Regions from separate parts of the Alteromonas sp. RKMC-009 genome, predicted to be linked through region 3. Evidence: predicted binding sites of a transcription regulator. Region 3 holds the regulator's gene; each other region holds the start of a gene.
The links. Region 3 encodes sigma-54, which starts transcription at its own class of promoters, with help from an activator protein. Its sites were predicted from a motif close to GTTGGCACGNNNNTNGNNT; they were not measured.
Positions count from the first base shown of each region.

Region 1: the regulator sigma-54 is predicted to act here: its motif matches at 1,992-2,010, upstream of DS731_RS19725 (BON domain-containing protein).
Region 2: the regulator sigma-54 is predicted to act here: its motif matches at 1,549-1,567, upstream of DS731_RS16310 (manganese efflux pump MntP).
Region 4: the regulator sigma-54 is predicted to act here: its motif matches at 2,348-2,366, upstream of DS731_RS16035 (DUF2726 domain-containing protein).

Region 1 covers NZ_CP031010.1:4,514,974-4,519,191, reverse strand. The annotation lists gene DS731_RS19735 (hypothetical protein) at 1-253, shown strand, start outside; gene DS731_RS19730 (siderophore-interacting protein) at 266-1,051, opposite strand; gene DS731_RS19725 (BON domain-containing protein) at 1,394-1,954, opposite strand; gene DS731_RS19720 (ATP-binding protein) at 2,299-4,218, shown strand, end outside.
Region 2 covers NZ_CP031010.1:3,675,018-3,679,235, reverse strand. The annotation lists gene DS731_RS16325 (efflux RND transporter permease subunit) at 1-160, shown strand, start outside; gene DS731_RS16320 (cation diffusion facilitator family transporter) at 204-1,076, shown strand; gene DS731_RS16315 (hypothetical protein) at 1,078-1,428, shown strand; yybP-ykoY riboswitch at 1,455-1,629, shown strand; gene DS731_RS16310 (manganese efflux pump MntP) at 1,636-2,202, shown strand; gene DS731_RS16305 (hypothetical protein) at 2,529-2,822, shown strand; one part of gene DS731_RS16300 (IS3 family transposase) at 2,875-3,112, shown strand; one part of gene DS731_RS16300 (IS3 family transposase) at 3,112-4,025, shown strand.
Region 3 covers NZ_CP031010.1:1,001,307-1,005,524, forward strand. The annotation lists gene rapZ (RNase adapter RapZ) at 1-795, opposite strand, end outside; gene ptsN (PTS IIA-like nitrogen regulatory protein PtsN) at 842-1,285, opposite strand; gene hpf (ribosome hibernation promoting factor) at 1,294-1,581, opposite strand; gene DS731_RS04395 (RNA polymerase factor sigma-54) at 1,614-3,098, opposite strand; gene lptB (LPS export ABC transporter ATP-binding protein) at 3,194-3,919, opposite strand; gene lptA (lipopolysaccharide transport periplasmic protein LptA) at 3,925-4,218, opposite strand, start outside.
Region 4 covers NZ_CP031010.1:3,616,813-3,621,030, forward strand. The annotation lists gene DS731_RS16025 (endo-1,4-beta-xylanase) at 1-1,720, shown strand, start outside; gene DS731_RS16030 (hypothetical protein) at 1,922-2,281, shown strand; gene DS731_RS16035 (DUF2726 domain-containing protein) at 2,445-3,032, shown strand; gene DS731_RS16040 (5'-methylthioadenosine/adenosylhomocysteine nucleosidase) at 3,193-3,888, shown strand; gene DS731_RS16045 (cobalamin biosynthesis protein CobD/CbiB) at 3,903-4,218, shown strand, end outside.

The sequences.
Region 1 (4,218 bases), 1.4 Mb from region 3:
CGCTTTAATACGCCTGTACCATTTACTGTTTGCGTTGTCAGATGGCGACAGCCGGTTGATTTCTGAGTGGCTGAACCGCTTCAACTTTCATTTGAATGCCGTACCGGTAACAGTGTGTCACAACCTGGCGGGGATTTTATATCTCACCGATTATCTTGAGGATATGCGTGCAGGAGATGCAATGCCCTTCGTGGATATCAAAGGGCATATTCATGCGGCTAACGATACAGAGGAAGAACAGTATCATCGTTAGCCCGGAGGTTGGCTAGGCGCCGGCTTCGTATTCTTCCATATCTTTACGCTTATCCACCTTATGCTGGTCTTCAGACCGGCCTTCACGCCAGTAACTGCTGATATACAGCTGGTCGTGGGGGATACGCCTTTCTTTTGCCAGCAACTGGCGCAGCCCCCGCATATCTGAGAACTCACAGGCTACCCATGCTGCCGGTGTACCCGGAAGCCAGCTCAGTGATGCCACTTCATCTGCAAGACTGTTAGCACCGGTTACCCAAATCACGTTTACGCCGGCAGGTTTCTCCAGAGGCTGGATATCATCTGCGGTGGTAACCTTGATGACGGCATAGCCCTGTGTTTGCGGCCCCAGTTTTTCCAGATAGGTAGAAATGGCCGGGAGGGATGTCATATCGCCGGCGAACAATACCCAGTCGAAGCTGTCTGCCAGACCTTTGGAACTGCCCGGCCCGCCCACACAAATTTGATCACCGGGTGCTGCGCTTTTGGCCCAGTGTGAAGCCGGACCACTTGCCACACCTTCACCATGCAGCGCCATGTCGATATCCATGGTGCCGTTGCTGCGATCCAATTGACGGATGGTATACGTGCGAAGCTGCGCATCTTGTAAGGATGCCGGTGGCACTGACAAAGGATTACCATCAAAATCAAAAAGTAACTTAACGTATGCCGTTGTATCGATATCGGGATAAGCTTTCAGGGCATCGCCGGTCACGGTGATACGGCGCATATGAGGAGTAACTGCAATATTGTCTTTTACTGTGAGACAGGCGGGTTGTCTTGGCTGTCTTTTTTCCATACTTATTTTCTCTTCTATTAATTCACCACCATTTTAAATGAGAATAATTCTTAAAGACAACGCATTGTTACGAATGGTGGGTATCTGTATAACCGATAAAATAGAATGAAAAAAAAGCCGGAACACAAAGGTTCCGGCAAAAGACATTTAGGAATACACATGGAAACAAAACAATGAAAGCACTCTGTTGTTTTGTGATTTTAAATATAGGACTGACTGCTGCTTTATTCGACATGAAAAACTATATCTGCGTAGTATTCCCGATACCAAAAAAAAGCTCCCGCCATTTGGCGGGAGAAAATCAGAGGTTTTGGTTAGGCCGGGAAAGGCCTGGAGGGGAGATTAACTGTCAACAGACAGTTCACTTTTAACGTCAACAACGTCATCAGTGTTCTTTGCAATGGCTATGATCAAATCGCGCTCTGTGAGCGATTCAACCTTGCCGGTAAGGGTTACAATCCCTCGTAAAGCATGGACATCAATGTCGTCGCCTGACAGTCCGGATTCCAGCAAAAGTTGTGTGCGTATCAACGACACCATTTGCGCATCCCTGACTCCATGGAGCAAGGTGACAAGGTCTCCCTCCAGTAATGCAGGCTTTACAACATCCAACTTGTTTTCAACTGATACTACGCCATCCAGTGACGCCGCAACTTCCTGTGCGAGTTCCCTGTTAACTTCACTGTTAACTTTGCCGGTTAAAATAACCTGTCCCTTGCTCACATCCGTGCGAATATCCATCGTATCGAATTGACCACTAAACAAGAGTGCCGCTTCTACCTTGCCTGCAATTGCATCATCCGTCGCAGATTGCGTTGGCGAGGCTGAAATCCCTTCAGCAAGAAGTGGCGTTGAGAACACAGTCATGACTGTCATTGTCAAAGCGGGAATTATCCGTTTCATACTCTGTTCTCCTGTTCGTTGTCTGTTGCAAACAATAATGCCAGTGGCGTGCCAGATTATACTTTTGTACTAAATATGATGTTATTACGCTGTTTTTAAAGATTTTTTTATGATGTTTAATCCGGTGTGATAAAAAAGAGGAGAATCCGTGTGGGAAAATTTTACCTGCCAGTGTGTCTATATTTTCATACACAAACTTAGATAACTGACTATGGATAGAGGGGGAAACGAGTCATTACTCTATACCGGATTTATACTTTAGTTGAAATTTACTTTCCGTGGTCGACCAGTCGTCTTAAATGTATGCATAATGGGCAAGTCGACCACCAGTCTCTGATACCGCCATGAATATTAATAAATGTGAAGATGAAAAGATTCACCTTATTGAATCTGTTCAATCCTTTGGATACCTGCTAGCAGTTGACCCTGTCTCCTGTCAGGTGAAAGTGACCAGTGAGAATTTATCTGACATTCTCGCGACTCCGGTTTTGCCGGGTCAGTCATGCTTCACAGAAATAGTAGAAATGCCGGACAACGGTCAGGAAATCTTGTCTTCCCTGTATGAGCAGGCCAGAAGCACAGACCGGCGTCACAGTTATGAGTGGACCTTTAAAAATAAAATCTACAAAGACGGGGAATGGCATCAACTGGTAAACAGTGTCATCTACGCAAGCGGTGAACTGCTGGTCGTGGAGTTAGAGCCGTCACCGGTTCTGGCAGGCAGTGTATCATCTAAGTGGACGCCTACAGATACGGATATCCGGCCGTTATTGCCCAGCTTATTTGATTTGCCAACGGTTGAAGCGGTGGCAGACAAGATCGCATCGGCGATGAGAGAATTCATCGGCTTCGATCGGGTGGTGGTGTACAAGTTCGATAAAGACTATGCCGGTGAAGTTATCGGTGAGGACTGCCATGAAGATTTAGTGCCGTTCAAGGGGCTGAAGTTTCCCGCATCAGATATTCCTTCTCAGGCTCGCGCCCTTTACGTAAAAAACATGGTGCGCTGCGTCTATGATACCGATGAGACGCCCGTTAAGCTGATCCCGTCACTGAGTGAAAGTGAACGCAGCCCTTTGGATTTATCGCTATCCATGATTCGGGGTGTGTCGACGGTGCACTTGCAGTATATGCGCAATATGGGGATCCGCGCTTCGTTCTCAGTGTCCCTTATCTACGAAAACAAATTATGGGGCATGATTGCCTGCCACCATCGTGAACCCAAGTATGTTGAGCAACGCCGGCGGTTAATTTGTGAAAGCTTAAGTCAGGTATTTACCTATCAAATGCACGGCAAGAGTATTGAGGTGAAACGAAACTCTTATCAGACCCGCCAGCAGCACCTTAACCGTATCATCAATACGCTGACAAATAAGAGTAACCCTCTGGATGGCATAAAAGAGGTGCAGACGGCACTGCTAAATACCATGCGGGTATGTGGTGTTGCCGTTGTAACGCCCAATTCACACTATCTGATTGGCAGAACACCAAGCTTTGAAACGGTGTCTCACCTGTTTCACAATTATGCCAAAGACAGCAACGGTGAGTCCAAAACCACTGCACTGACCCGTATCAGCGATGACATCATTGCCAACTTTAAATTAAACGGGGTCAGAGGCCTGTTCATTTCTCCCGTGTCCAGTCGTCACGGGTATTACACCATGTGGTTCAGGGAACCGGTGGATACCACAATCCGCTGGGCGGGCAAAGCTGCCAGCGAGTCTGATGTGAACAAGTCACTCACTCCGAGGGACTCATTCGATACCTATATTGAGTCAGTCGTGGACCAATCTAAAGACTGGTCGACGGATGACACATTACTCATTGAGAGCTTTGAGCAACTCTTTATCCCTTATGCACTGGGCATGAAAAGTTCACTCGACAGCCAGGTAGCAAAACTGGAAGAACTGGATAAAGCCAAAGACCAGTTCCTGGCCAGTATTTCCCATGAACTGCGTACGCCGCTTAATTCGATAATGGGCTGGACAGATTTAGCCCTGATGGACACATCCAATCATGAAAGGCTGGTGGAAGCACTTAATGTTGTAAAGCGGGCATCCAGTACACAGGCAGACTTGATCAACGATATTCTGGATATGTCGCGGATTATATCCGGCACGATGAAGCTGAGTGTGCAGTCCGTTTCAGTGAGTGAAGCGGTACAGGACGTGGCGAAACAGTTCGAAGCCGGTTTTGCAGCCAAGAATATTAAGCTGAGCGGTTATTATCAGGACGAACACACTACCATTCTGGCGGATAAAGTG
Region 2 (4,218 bases), 2.3 Mb from region 3:
CTTAGGCTTTGTTCCCATGGCACTTAATACAGGAACAGGTGCTGAAGTACAAAGACCGCTCGCCACTGTAGTCATTGGGGGAATTATATCGTCAACTTTACTGACACTGTTTATATTACCTGCGCTTTATCAGCTCGCACATAACAAACGCAATTCTTAATCAAATTTTACGCCCGGTATGTTCCGGGCGCACCGGAGCCTCTATGACTCATAATCATTCGAATAGCTCAAACAAAATTGGGTGGGCTTTTCTATTAAATTTCAGCTTCACAATTATTGAATTTATTGGCGGCTGGCTAACGAACAGCACTGCTATAATGGCAGATGCTGTTCATGATCTCGGCGATTCAATTTCTATTGGAAGCGCCTGGTGTCTCAATAAGTTAGGAGAGAGAGAGGCCGATGAAAATTTCACATATGGGTACAAGCGACTCAGCCTGTTAGGGGCATTTATTAACGGAGCCGTACTTATCCTTGGCTCAATCTGGGTATTATCAGAAGCCATTCCTCGAGTATTAGACCCGGTCGTTCCAAATACAGAAGGCATGATATTACTTGCGATTCTAGGTGTCGCTGTAAACGGCTTTGCTGTGTACAAACTCCAGGGAGGAAATACCCTAAACGAGAGAGTGTTGAACTGGCATTTATTGGAGGACGTTTTAGGCTGGGTTGCTGTATTAATTATTGCCATAGTAATGCAATTTGTCGACTGGCCAATTTTAGACCCCCTACTTTCGATTGGCTTTACGCTTTTTATATTGTTTAATGTAATTCGAAACTTATTAGCAACTTTAAAATTATTTTTGCAAGGTGTTCCAGAGAAAAACCTATACAATAGAGTGACGGATGAAATTCTAAAAATTGATAAAATAAAAAGCATCCACGAATTAAGAATCTGGTCACTTGATGGAGAACATAATGTTATTACTTTACACATTACAAGTACCTTAAAGAGAATTGAAGAATATAAGCTATTGAAGCTTGAAGTTTATGATAGCTTGGCGAAATTTGACTTCAGCTACAGCACAATTGAAATAGAGTTTACTGACGATTTTTGTAAAAACATGGAAGGGTAATATGAAGTCTTATCCTTCATTAACAATGACAGTTGAAAGTAATTCAAATTCAAGGACTAAGCTAAAATTTAATCTTTGGTTCGTTTTTTACGATAATTTTTTATTTGCCAGACCATACGATATTAAATCAATACCAGCATTAGGTAAAATTAACCGTATAGGTAGAGGATTATTTGAATTGGGATGTCAAAAGTTTGACTCTGAGTACGCATTGCTTGGAACTAAAGTTCTGAATTATCCAATTAATGCTCTTTTCGCTGAAAAGTATGAGGAAAATATTTATTTCGGCTCGGTAGTGTCTGAGAAAGCTCAGAGTAGAACAATCAAGATCGCGACAATCAAGCAGTTGTGATATCTAAAATTTTGAGGTAAGGTTGCTTCCACTTCGTTGGGGAGTAGCCTGTTTCCTACAATTTGGGAAAAGTCCATATCAACATAATTGGTCAAAGACCATGGTATGAACGCCTTTTTGGTTGGCGAGACCATCGATAGAATTACACCTCTGGTTGGGCGTGTAGTTTTATCGTGGACTCAATTGCCCAACCAGAGAGTTATAGGAATGAATCTACTCGCACTTATTTTCCTTTCCTTTGCAATGTCTACAGACGCCTTCGCAGCCGCTATTGCAAAAGGCGTTAACTTAAGAAAACCGAAAATATCAATTGCATTAAAAACAGGAATAATATTCGGTATCATAGAAGCAATAACACCAATGTTGGGATGGGGATTGGGTAAATTATCTTCTTCATTCATTGTGTCTTGGGACCATTGGTTAGCATTCGGCATATTATCGTTATTAGGTACTTTCACAATATTTAAGTCTTTCAGTCCTACTGAAAAAGATGATGGAAGAATAAATAACCAGTCAATATTAATAACCATTCTAACAGCAATTGGTACTAGTATTGATGCAATGGCAGTAGGAATTAGTTTAGCATTTGTCGATGTAAATATCGCCTTAGCTTCAATGATGATCGGATTAGCTACATGTTTGATGGTAACCATCGGCATAATGGTTGGTAGCGCGCTTGGACTAATTGTGGGAAAACGAGCAGAAACAGTGGGGGGAATTGTCCTGATTACCGTTGGTACATGGGTTTTAATTTCTCATATCTACCAAATATAATCATCTCATAATTAGAGTAACGCCCTGAGATCAGGGCTATTATGTAGTAACCTAAGTTATAAACCTACCCTAAACTAGCGACATGTCTTTTCAAATTTATTCAGTGTAATCGGAACCGTAAAAAGAGAGCTCTTGATGAAAAGGTCACGTTAATACGTGTTAACAGTACCTGCTGTGCAAGATCTGACTAACGTATCTAGATATATTGGTAACGTTAATGAATGTTAACATGAACTAAAAATATCCATATAAAACAGGTAGATATTATTTGTCAGCCATATATACTCGAAGTAAGCGCAATATTTTTTCTTTGCAAACGAGTATTTATGGCTAAGCAGCTAGCAAGACACGACATCGACGATTCACTTTATATCTTTCTTCAAAACAACAGTAAGAAGTGGTACGCACGCTTTCAGTTGTTCGGCAAATGGCACTGCAAATCTACGAAGCAGACTGAAAAAGAAGAGGCTATGGCTGCAGCGAGATTGCTGCGCATGGAATGGAAGATAAAAGCAGAAACTGGAACTCTGACCAAGAGTAAGCGATTTCGCGATGTTGCAGAAAGATGCATTCTCGCTATGGAGCATGAACTTGCACATAGTGGTGTGGTAAGCCCCTAGCTCCCTAGACACTTTATAGCTTTATAATTACATAAACTATGAGGTGTTACTAATGAGCGGAAAACGCTACCCCGAAGAATTTAAAATCCAGGCTGTTGAGCAAGTCACGAAGCAAGGTCATTCTTTGTCCTCTGTGGCTGAACGTCTAGGTATCAGTTACAAGTCCCTGTCAGATTGGGTGAAGCGTTACGACAAACCTGCTAGCCAACGAAAGCAGGATGATGATCAGGCTGCAGAACTCCGTCGTCTTCGTGCTGAGTTAAAACGCGTTACGATGGAACGAGACATATTAAAGGAAGCCGCCGTGTACTTTGCCGGGGAGTCAAAGAAAAGTACACGTTCGTAAGGGAGCGGCTCCCGCGCTATCCAGTTAAAGTTATGTGCCAGATCCTCAATATCGAGCGCAGCGGCTTCTATGCTTGGCTCCAGGAGCCGTTAAGTGCCCGGGCCAAGGAAGATCAGCGATTACTAGGTAAAATCAAGCAGTTCTGGCTTGAAAGCGGTTGTACCTATGGTTACCGGAATATCACTATCGATTTGAAAAGCGACGGTGAGACATGCGGTAAGAATCGTGTCCACCGCATAATGCGAGAAGCCAGTATCCGCGCAGTGCGCGGTTACAAACGCCATCCAGGGTTCAAAGGCGGCAAAGTTAACATAGCTGCCCCAAATACTCTGAACCGCGAATTTATCGTCGATAAGCCAGATAGTTACTGGGTAACAGATTTTACATATATCCGTACCTACGAAGGCTGGTTATATCTTACCGTAGTTATCGACCTGTTCTCGCGACGAGTAGTAGGCTGGACGATGAAGAGCAGTCCAAAAGCGGACTTGGTCATTGATGCATTGCTCATGGCGGTTTGGCGCCGCAGGCCCAAGCAGAAGGTATTGGTTCACTCAGATCAGGGAATTCAGTATACCTCCTCAGACTGGCGTTCCTTCCTGAATGAACACAATCTGGAAGCAAGTATGAGCAGAAAAGGTAACTGTCACGATAATGCAGTTGCAGAAAGCTTCTTCTCTCTGCTTAAAAAAGATCGAGTGAAACGAAAAATATACCCGACACGCGCTCAGGCAAGGGCCGATATATTTGATTACATCGAAGGATTCTACAATCCAAGACGCAATCATGGTACAAATGGTGGACTGTCTCCAGTCAGATATGAAAAGCAGTATTATCAGCAGCTTGAAGATGTCTAGAAAACTGGGGGCTTACCAGTGGCAAGGTTAGTTACAAAGACTATATAGGGGCACTGCGTCGTTATCACATTCCTTTTTTTGACCGAACATACATCACTTCGCTTGATCAGGACAAGCTTAAGGAATTTGATATCTGGCGAATTCAGAAAGCAGGTAAAGTTCTCAATAAATCTACTCTACTTACGCACAATGC
Region 3 (4,218 bases):
GAAGTTTTTCGCCAGTGATTCCGCTACATAAACTGAACGGTGCTGTCCGCCGGTACATCCGATAGCGACTGTCACATAACTGCGGTTATTCCGTTCAAGGTGCGGCAGCCAGGTCGTGATGAGGTTCTGAATCTGCCAGATAAATTTAGTCACAATAGGCTGGGAACTGAGGAAAACCTGAACCGGTGTATCCAGGCCTGTCAGGTGTTTTAAATCCGGCTCCCAGTGAGGGTTTGGCAGAAAACGGGCGTCAAATACATAGTCTGCATCTTTGGGAATACCGTGTTTAAAGCCGAATGATTCAAATACCAGAACAAGTCGTGAGCTTTTCTTACCGAGGATACGCTCGCGGATTAATTCTGCCAGCTGGTGGATGCTCAGAGAGTCGGTATCAATATTCAAATCCGCTCTTTCTGCTACGGGGGCCAGTAATTCCCGTTCTGTCTGAATGGCATCAGACAATGATTTATTCAGTTTGGCCAGCGGGTGTAACCGGCGGGTTTCGCTGAACCGGCGCACCAGCATATCGTCACTTGCGTCAATATATACGATGGTGACAGTCCATGACTGAGGCAGGTAGTCGAGAATTTCAACCAGCTCAGAAGGCTCTTTAGGCAAGTTCCTGACATCAATACTCACAGCTACCTGCTCGTATTCATCGGCGACAGTGTGTGTCAGGGCTGGTAGCAGATTAACCGGAATATTATCGACGCAGTAATACCCCAGATCCTCAAGGGCACGAAGTGCTACTGATTTTCCTGAACCTGAACGTCCGCTGATGATAATTAACTTCACGCCGTTTCTCCTGAAGTCACGTGTTGTCGGTGCGTATTACACTAAGTTACTGTAATGCGCGAATAATATCATCACTTGTCTGAGCTTTGCGGATAGTTTTTATGGTTTCTTTATCGCTGAGTTTCCCGGCAACCATGGCCAGAGTTTGTAAATGTCCTTCGGTTTGTTCCTGAGGGACAAGCAGAGTAAAGAAAATATCCACAGGTTTATTGTCGATTGCATCAAAATCGATGGCGGGCGTGCTGGTAACCACAATGGCGATGACTTTTTCCAGTCCGGCCAGACGACCATGGGGGAGGGCAATGCCGTTACCTATACCTGTGCTGCCCATTCGCTCACGGGCCAGCAGGCTACTTAACACGGTGGCTTCGTCTACATCGGGGTTATTTTTAGCTGCAATCCCGCTGATGATTTCGAGAATGCGTTTTTTGCTATTGCACTGGACCGCACACTCGGTGCGGTCCAGGCTGACTATGGCTTGTATATCCATGAATTCAATTAGTGCTTTTTAAGCTTTTCCTTGTGTTTCAGGACCTGCCTGTCGAGTTTATCGACCATGCTGTCAATGGCAGCATACATGTCCTGATTTTCGGAAGAGGCGAAGACTTCCGCGCCGCTAAGATGAACCGTTGCTTCTGCTTTTTGGCTAAGCTTTTCAACATTTAAAATAACGTGCACATTTGATATGTGGTCAAAATGACGTTCCAGTTTGCTGAACTTAGTATCGACATAATTACGCAAAGAATCAGTGATCTCAATGTGATGACCAGAAAGGTTGATTTGCATATTTCGTCTTCCTTATTTTGAGCAGCCTTAAGTTAGATAAGGCTTTTGCGTTGGTTAGACGGCGGGATCGACAAGGATTCCCGGTACTTTGCTATTGTTCGCCGGGCAACCATAATGCCTTGATCGGCCAACAACGAAGCAATCTTGCTGTCACTCAGTGGCTTGCCTGGATTTTCAGCGGCAACCAGCTTCTTAATCAGGGCGCGAATCGCTGTCGATGAACACTCTCCACCTGATTCAGTGGCAACGTGGCTGGAGAAGAAATACTTCAACTCGAAAATACCACGGGGCGTGTGCATGTACTTCTGCGTTGTTACCCTGGAAATAGTAGATTCGTGCATATCTACCATTTCTGCGACATCATTCAGCACCATTGGTTTCATCATTTCAGGGCCATGCTCAAAAAAGCCCATCTGTTGCTGAACAATACAATTTGCTACTTTCAGCAGCGTATCGTTCCGGCTCTCAAGGCTCTTAATGAACCATTTAGCTTCTTGCATGTGAGAGCGGATAAATTGTGAATCGCTGCTGTTTCTTGCTTTACGGCTCATTGCAGCGTACTGCTGATTAACACTGAGCTTAGGCAGGCTGTCGGGGTTTAATTCTACAACCCAACGGCCATTTTTCTTCGCAACCGATACATCCGGAATGACATATTCGGGTTCTTTCGTAATTAATGCACTGCCCGGACGGGGATTAAGCGTTTGCAGCAAACGCATCGCTTCCCGCAACTGATCTTCTTTCAGGCGGGTTTTACGCATTAACGTACGGTAGTCTTTACTGCCCAACAGATCGGAATGCTCTCTGAGCAGCAGTTTAGCTTCTTCCAGCCACGGTGTTTCCGGTGCAAATTGTGCCAGCTGAACTAACAAGCACTCCTGCGGTGTGCGGGACCCGGAACCGAGAGGATCAAAAAGCTGAATACGTTTAAGTACACACTCAACCTCATCTTCTTCAACGGGCTCTTCCATATCTTCACTGTTAACGCTTTGCAGAATGTCGTCAACGGTAACCGTGAGATAGCCGGACTCATCAATAGAATCGATGATCGCCAGTGCAATGGCGCGGTCTGTATCAGAAAAAGGTGTCAGACGCATTTGCCACAGCAGATGGTCCTGAATATTTTCGGTGGTTTCACCCTGAAAGATTTGTTCATCGTCGCCACCGGAAGGGCCGGGCGCGGGTGCAGAAGACGCAGAAATGTACTCATCCCAGGTACTGTCGATGGGCAGCTCGTCCGGTAAATCATTCTTTTCCAGTGCTTCCCCGGTATCCATGCTGTCAGAAGATGAGGCTGATGCAGACTCTTGCATGCTGTCATCATTATCGATGTTATTTTTCTCAATTACATCGTTGTCGGAGCTGTCGTCGACTTCCAGCAAAGGATTAGAGTCGAGGGCTTCCTGAATTTCTTGTTGTAAGTCCAGCGTAGACAACTGCAATAGCTTGATCGCCTGCTGAAGCTGAGGCGTCATTGTCAGTTGTTGGCTAAATTTTAACTGTAAAGATGGTTTCATCTACGTCTTATATAAACTCTAAAAAGGACATCCGGTTGTAGCGGTGTGAGTGCCGGTGGCGAAATCTCCGCTAAATGCTCATCCCGATATCTTAACTATAGCCTGAATTGCTCACCAAGGTATACATCACGAACTTTTTGATTACTTAATACCTGTTCTGCGGTGCCCTGAGCAATCAGTTCTCCATGACTGACGATATAGGCCTCTTCACACACATCAAGGGTTTCCCTGACATTGTGGTCGGTGATGAGGATACCGATACCTCTGTCCCGTAAGTGCTGAATGATCTTCTTTATATCATTAACCGAAATCGGGTCAACTCCGGCGAAGGGTTCATCGAGCAAAATAAATTGCGGATTGGCTGCCAGTGCGCGGGCAATTTCAACCCGGCGGCGTTCGCCACCCGACAAACTCATACCTGTGCTATTACGTATATGGTTAATATTAAATTCATCAAGTAGTGCATCCGCTTCCTGCTCACGTTGATGACTTTTTAAGTCTTTACGCGTCTGCAATATCGCCATGATGTTTTCATGTACGGTCAGCTTGCGGAAAATGGATGCCTCCTGGGGCAAATAACCAATTCCCCGGCGGGCACGTTCGTGCATTGGCTGGTGAGTCAGCTCCTGCTCATCTATGAGGATTTTGCCTTTATCCAGCGGCACAAGACCGACAATCATGTAAAACGTTGTGGTTTTACCTGCACCGTTAGGACCCAGCAGACCTACTATCTGTCCGGTAGAAACCGATAAACTAACGTCACGGACGACCTGGCGTGATTTATACGACTTTGCCAGATGAGTCGCACTCAGGGTTGCCATGTAACTCAGTTACCCTCGTTTTCGTTGCTGTCTGAAGTCTTGTTCTCTTCCTTCAACTCTTTAACTGTGTCAGGACGGAAAACCGTGGTTACCCGGCCGTTGCTGTTACTTTCACCGCCGGTTGCCAGAAGTTGCTCTTTTGACATGTCATAGGTGATGCTATCTCCCTGGACCATGCTGGTATCTTGCTGGATTTTCGCATCACCTTGCAAGGAAATAAGTTGTTTGGCGACTTCGTAGCGAATTTCATTTGCGCTGGCTTTTACCTTTGCACCGTCATCCAGGGTTTGAGAATAACT
Region 4 (4,218 bases), 2.3 Mb from region 3:
GGAGAAGGCAGATAGCTACGATTGGATAGTCAATGCGTTCCAGATGGCCAGAAATATCTTCCCTGCAACATCAAAATTAATGTTTAACGAATACAGCGTGGTGAATTCGGCCGCAAGAACCGACAAAGTAATAGAGCTCGCTAATCTGTTGCAATCACGTGGTTTAATTGATGCCGTAGGTTTTCAGGGCCATGCTTTTTCAACGACCGGCCCTGCAACCACACTTGAAAATAATATCAACCGGATTGAATCACAAACTGGTCTGGATATTTACCTTACTGAGTTGGACATAGATGGCACCGATGAATTATCACAACTTCTTGAATACCAAAGACTTTTCCCTATGTTTTGGGAACACCCCGGGATTAAAGGTATTACCATGTGGGGTTACTTGCCTGGTCATTGGCGTGAGGAACAAGGAGCGATCCTCGCTTATAACAACGGAGTGGAAAAAGCGGCTTTAGTATGGTTAAAAGGATACATGAGGGGACTGGCTCCTCATTTCGAACAGCCTCCGGTAATACAAACAGATGAAGATGTGACAACAGGCACATCCCTGGCAAACTTTAGTTCAACTGATTATGCCGGAAATCCACATTTGCCCGGGGACAATGTAGTTTGGACAGTGCTTGGGGGCAACGACAATAATTTGTTTAACCTGAACCCGCAAACCGGCAACTTGACCGTTGCAGCTCCATTAACAGCCGGCCTGCATACACTTTATATTCAGGTCCGGGAAGATGAGTACACCAGTTACGTGCGAGGAGTTCAGATAGCGGTAGATGGTGAGAACTTGCCTCCTATTGTTACTGAGTACGATTTCAGTTCGGACGCCGAAGGATGGAGGGGCGATTACGGCACTTCGGCTTCGGTAATTTACGACAGTAGCATTCCTGCTGCAATGTTGGTACCTGACTGGAGTTCGTCAAATTCGCAGGAATATATTCAAAGTATTCCCCTTACAGATCTGAATGGTGCGACGATCACATACAAGCTCAACGTAACACAGGAACAAGTGGACGGAGGGATGACACTGCAACCTTATGTGCAACTGGGTGATCCTCCCTACACACGGCTGTACGGCAGTTCGATTCAGCCTCAGGTAGGAGAAAACACTGTTATATTTGAGCCTGAAGACAATGCAGCCGGCGACCTCGCTAATATTTCCCGCCTTGCATTTCAGCTCAACGGCCCGTTAAGTCAGGGGACAAGTGACAATGTTGCGCTCACTTACGTTAGTGTTTCTATCCCTTCTACTCTACCTGTCACCGCATCCGTAGTTTATGATTTTAGCGAAGATGCCGGGGGTATGCGTGGTGATTATGGAAGTGAAGCATCAGTAGTCTATCGCAGCGACAAAGAGGCGATTAGTCTGCAACCAAACGGCACAAACAATACACATAATTATATCATGAGTATACCTTCCCGTGACTTCAGCGATACAGCGTTGACTTTCTCATTATATGCAGAGGGAGATGCAGCTGACGGCAGTCTTTCTGTTCAGGCGTATGTGCAGACGGGGGCTCCCGCTTATTCCAGGATTTATGGTGCTATTGAGCCTCTTTCTCCTGGCAGCAACCACTTCACCTTTTATCCACAGGAAGATGATAGTGGTTCCATTTCCAACATTGAAAGGATTGCAATTCAGGTAAACGGAACTTTTACCGGTGAAGATGGAAATGAGATATTGCTGGAGCGCATAGAAGTAGATTTTCCTTAGATAACCTTAAATCATTGGTATAAAGTACATCGCCCCGTCTTCCGGGGCGATTTTTATTTACTTTCTGAATAACCTGAAAACCGCTAACAATACGCCTGTGCATTTCCGTATACCTATGCTTTATTGCCGGTTCAGGGGTTCTTGCCTATAGTTTTACTCATCTGTTAAGCATCCATTCCGCTTAATAAAGGGAGAGTAAAAATGAACAAAAAGACGTGCAGTATGATTGCAGCGACTCTGCTGTGTACGGCTTCTTTATCTGTGGCAGCAGCCCCTGACACATCAGCCTGTCCGGCAGACTTTCACACGCTGACCATGCCGGATGACGCAAAGCAATGTCAGGTTTTCGACAGCGGACTGCCTGCCACACTGGTGTTTTATTCCGCGACACCACAGCAAACACTCATCGACTACTACACTGCGCAGTATCCCGGTATGCAGGTCGCAGCAACAGTACAGGGCAGAACGTTACTCACTGCCGCGAACGACAGTGTGCGGGTCATCATTTCCCCTGATCACGAAGGCTCTCAGGTAGACATGATGATTGTTAAGGCCAACTGAGACCTGTCAGCCTCCTCCCAGCTATCCGGTGCCGGACGCTCTCCCGACCTTGCAAATTTTTAGCGGTCTGGCACTCCCTTTGCAAAATCCAGCTCGTTGACTAATTCACGACACAAAACGTCACTTTTTTGACGTATGTGATTTTGCTTTCGCGGGGATCAATATGGAACTGGCTATAATTTTAATGATGTTACTGATTGTGGTGGCTCTGGGCGCCATGAAATTGTCGGACAGCGGTGTAAGCTTTCCTTTTCGCAGTAAACCTCAGCTGTTCACACCGGTAGAACATAATTTTCTGAAACTGATTGAGCAAGCGGTGGGCCGTGAATTCCGCATCGTCTGCAGGGTACGCCTGAGCGATGTACTGGCAGTAAGAGCTAAAGCCAGTAAAAAACAAGGCTCCAGCGCCATGTCACGGGCGTCGTCAAAGCAACTGGATTACGTATTATGTGACCGCGACGACATGACGCCTGTTATGGCTATCGACCTTGTTTATAACGATGGCAAGAACAAATACAAATCCCAGCGCGACTTTTTTGTCAGTGGCGCGCTGGATGCAGCAGGGTTGCCTCATGTGCGCATTAAGGTGAAAACCGGCTATACCACTGAAGAGATCCGTGAATGTATCGAAAGCAAGCTGGTGCCTTACCGCCGCAAACAGCAACGCATTGCACAGGCGCCGACGCTTAACCCGGCACCGAATAAACGCCCGACCCGTCCGGTCCGTTCAAGCCGGGCAGCGGCTGCTTAACTTACCTTTTACTCTCCGGGTCGGTATTCTCCCCAAGGTACCGACCCATTTTCCCCTAATTTCTGTCAGTTTCTTCACTTTCATATTACCATTAACAATCATGACTTAACGGGCCCGCGCACACCCAGTTCGCCGGGCAGCACAGCGACGGAACATATTTATGAAAATCGGTATTCTTGGCGCAATGGATCAGGAAATTGCACTGTTACAGGCATCTCTGACAGATTGTGAAACCCGTCAGTGGAAACATCTGACCTTTTACACCGGTACCCTGCATGGCGCAGAAGTCGTGCTGGTAAAATGCGGTATTGGTAAAGTTGCTTCAGCTCTGGCCACAACAGCACTTATCGAGCAGTACACGCCTGATTATGTTGTTAATACCGGTTCAGCCGGCGGGTTCGATCCGGCGCTGAATATCGGTGATGTGGTCGTCGGCAGTGCAGTGAAATATCACGATGTAGACATTACTCATTTTGGTTATGAACTCGGGCAATGTGCCGGTATGCCGCCACAATACGACTGCGATCCCCGGCTTGTTGAAGCTGCTACCGCCGCGGCACAGGACATCACCCATATCCAGAACACCACTGGCATGATTTGTACCGGCGATTCCTTTGTCGGTTCAGATGAAGCGGCACAGAAAATTAAAGACACCTTTCCGGCCATGAAGGCCTGTGAAATGGAAGGCGCAGCCATCGGACAAACCTGTTTTATGCTGGAAACACCGTTTCTGGTGATCCGTTCTTTATCTGATATCGCCGGCAAGACATCATCAGTGTCCTTCGAGGCATATCTGGAAACCGCAGCGAAGCACTCTGCTGAACTAGTTATGGGAATGATTGCCCGTTTAGCCTGAGCATAGTGTTAAGCATGGACGCCCTGCTCCACAGCCCTTTATTACAAAATCTCGCCCTGCTGTTGGTGGTTATCGCCATCGACAGCCTGTGGCGCTGGCCTCCCAAATACCACCCGTTAACCGTATTCCGCCTGCTGGCGGCCGGGATGGCGACAAAAGTAAAACCCAAATCCACTGACAGCCCTTCCCAACACCGGATATCCGGCGCACTGGGTGCGATTGTGCTTATCGTGCCTTTCACTGTGCTTACCGGTTTGCTGGTTACCATGGCTGAATATCCGCTGTTTTTCGAAGCAGTCATTTTACTTTGCGTCATGGACTTCGCTCAGG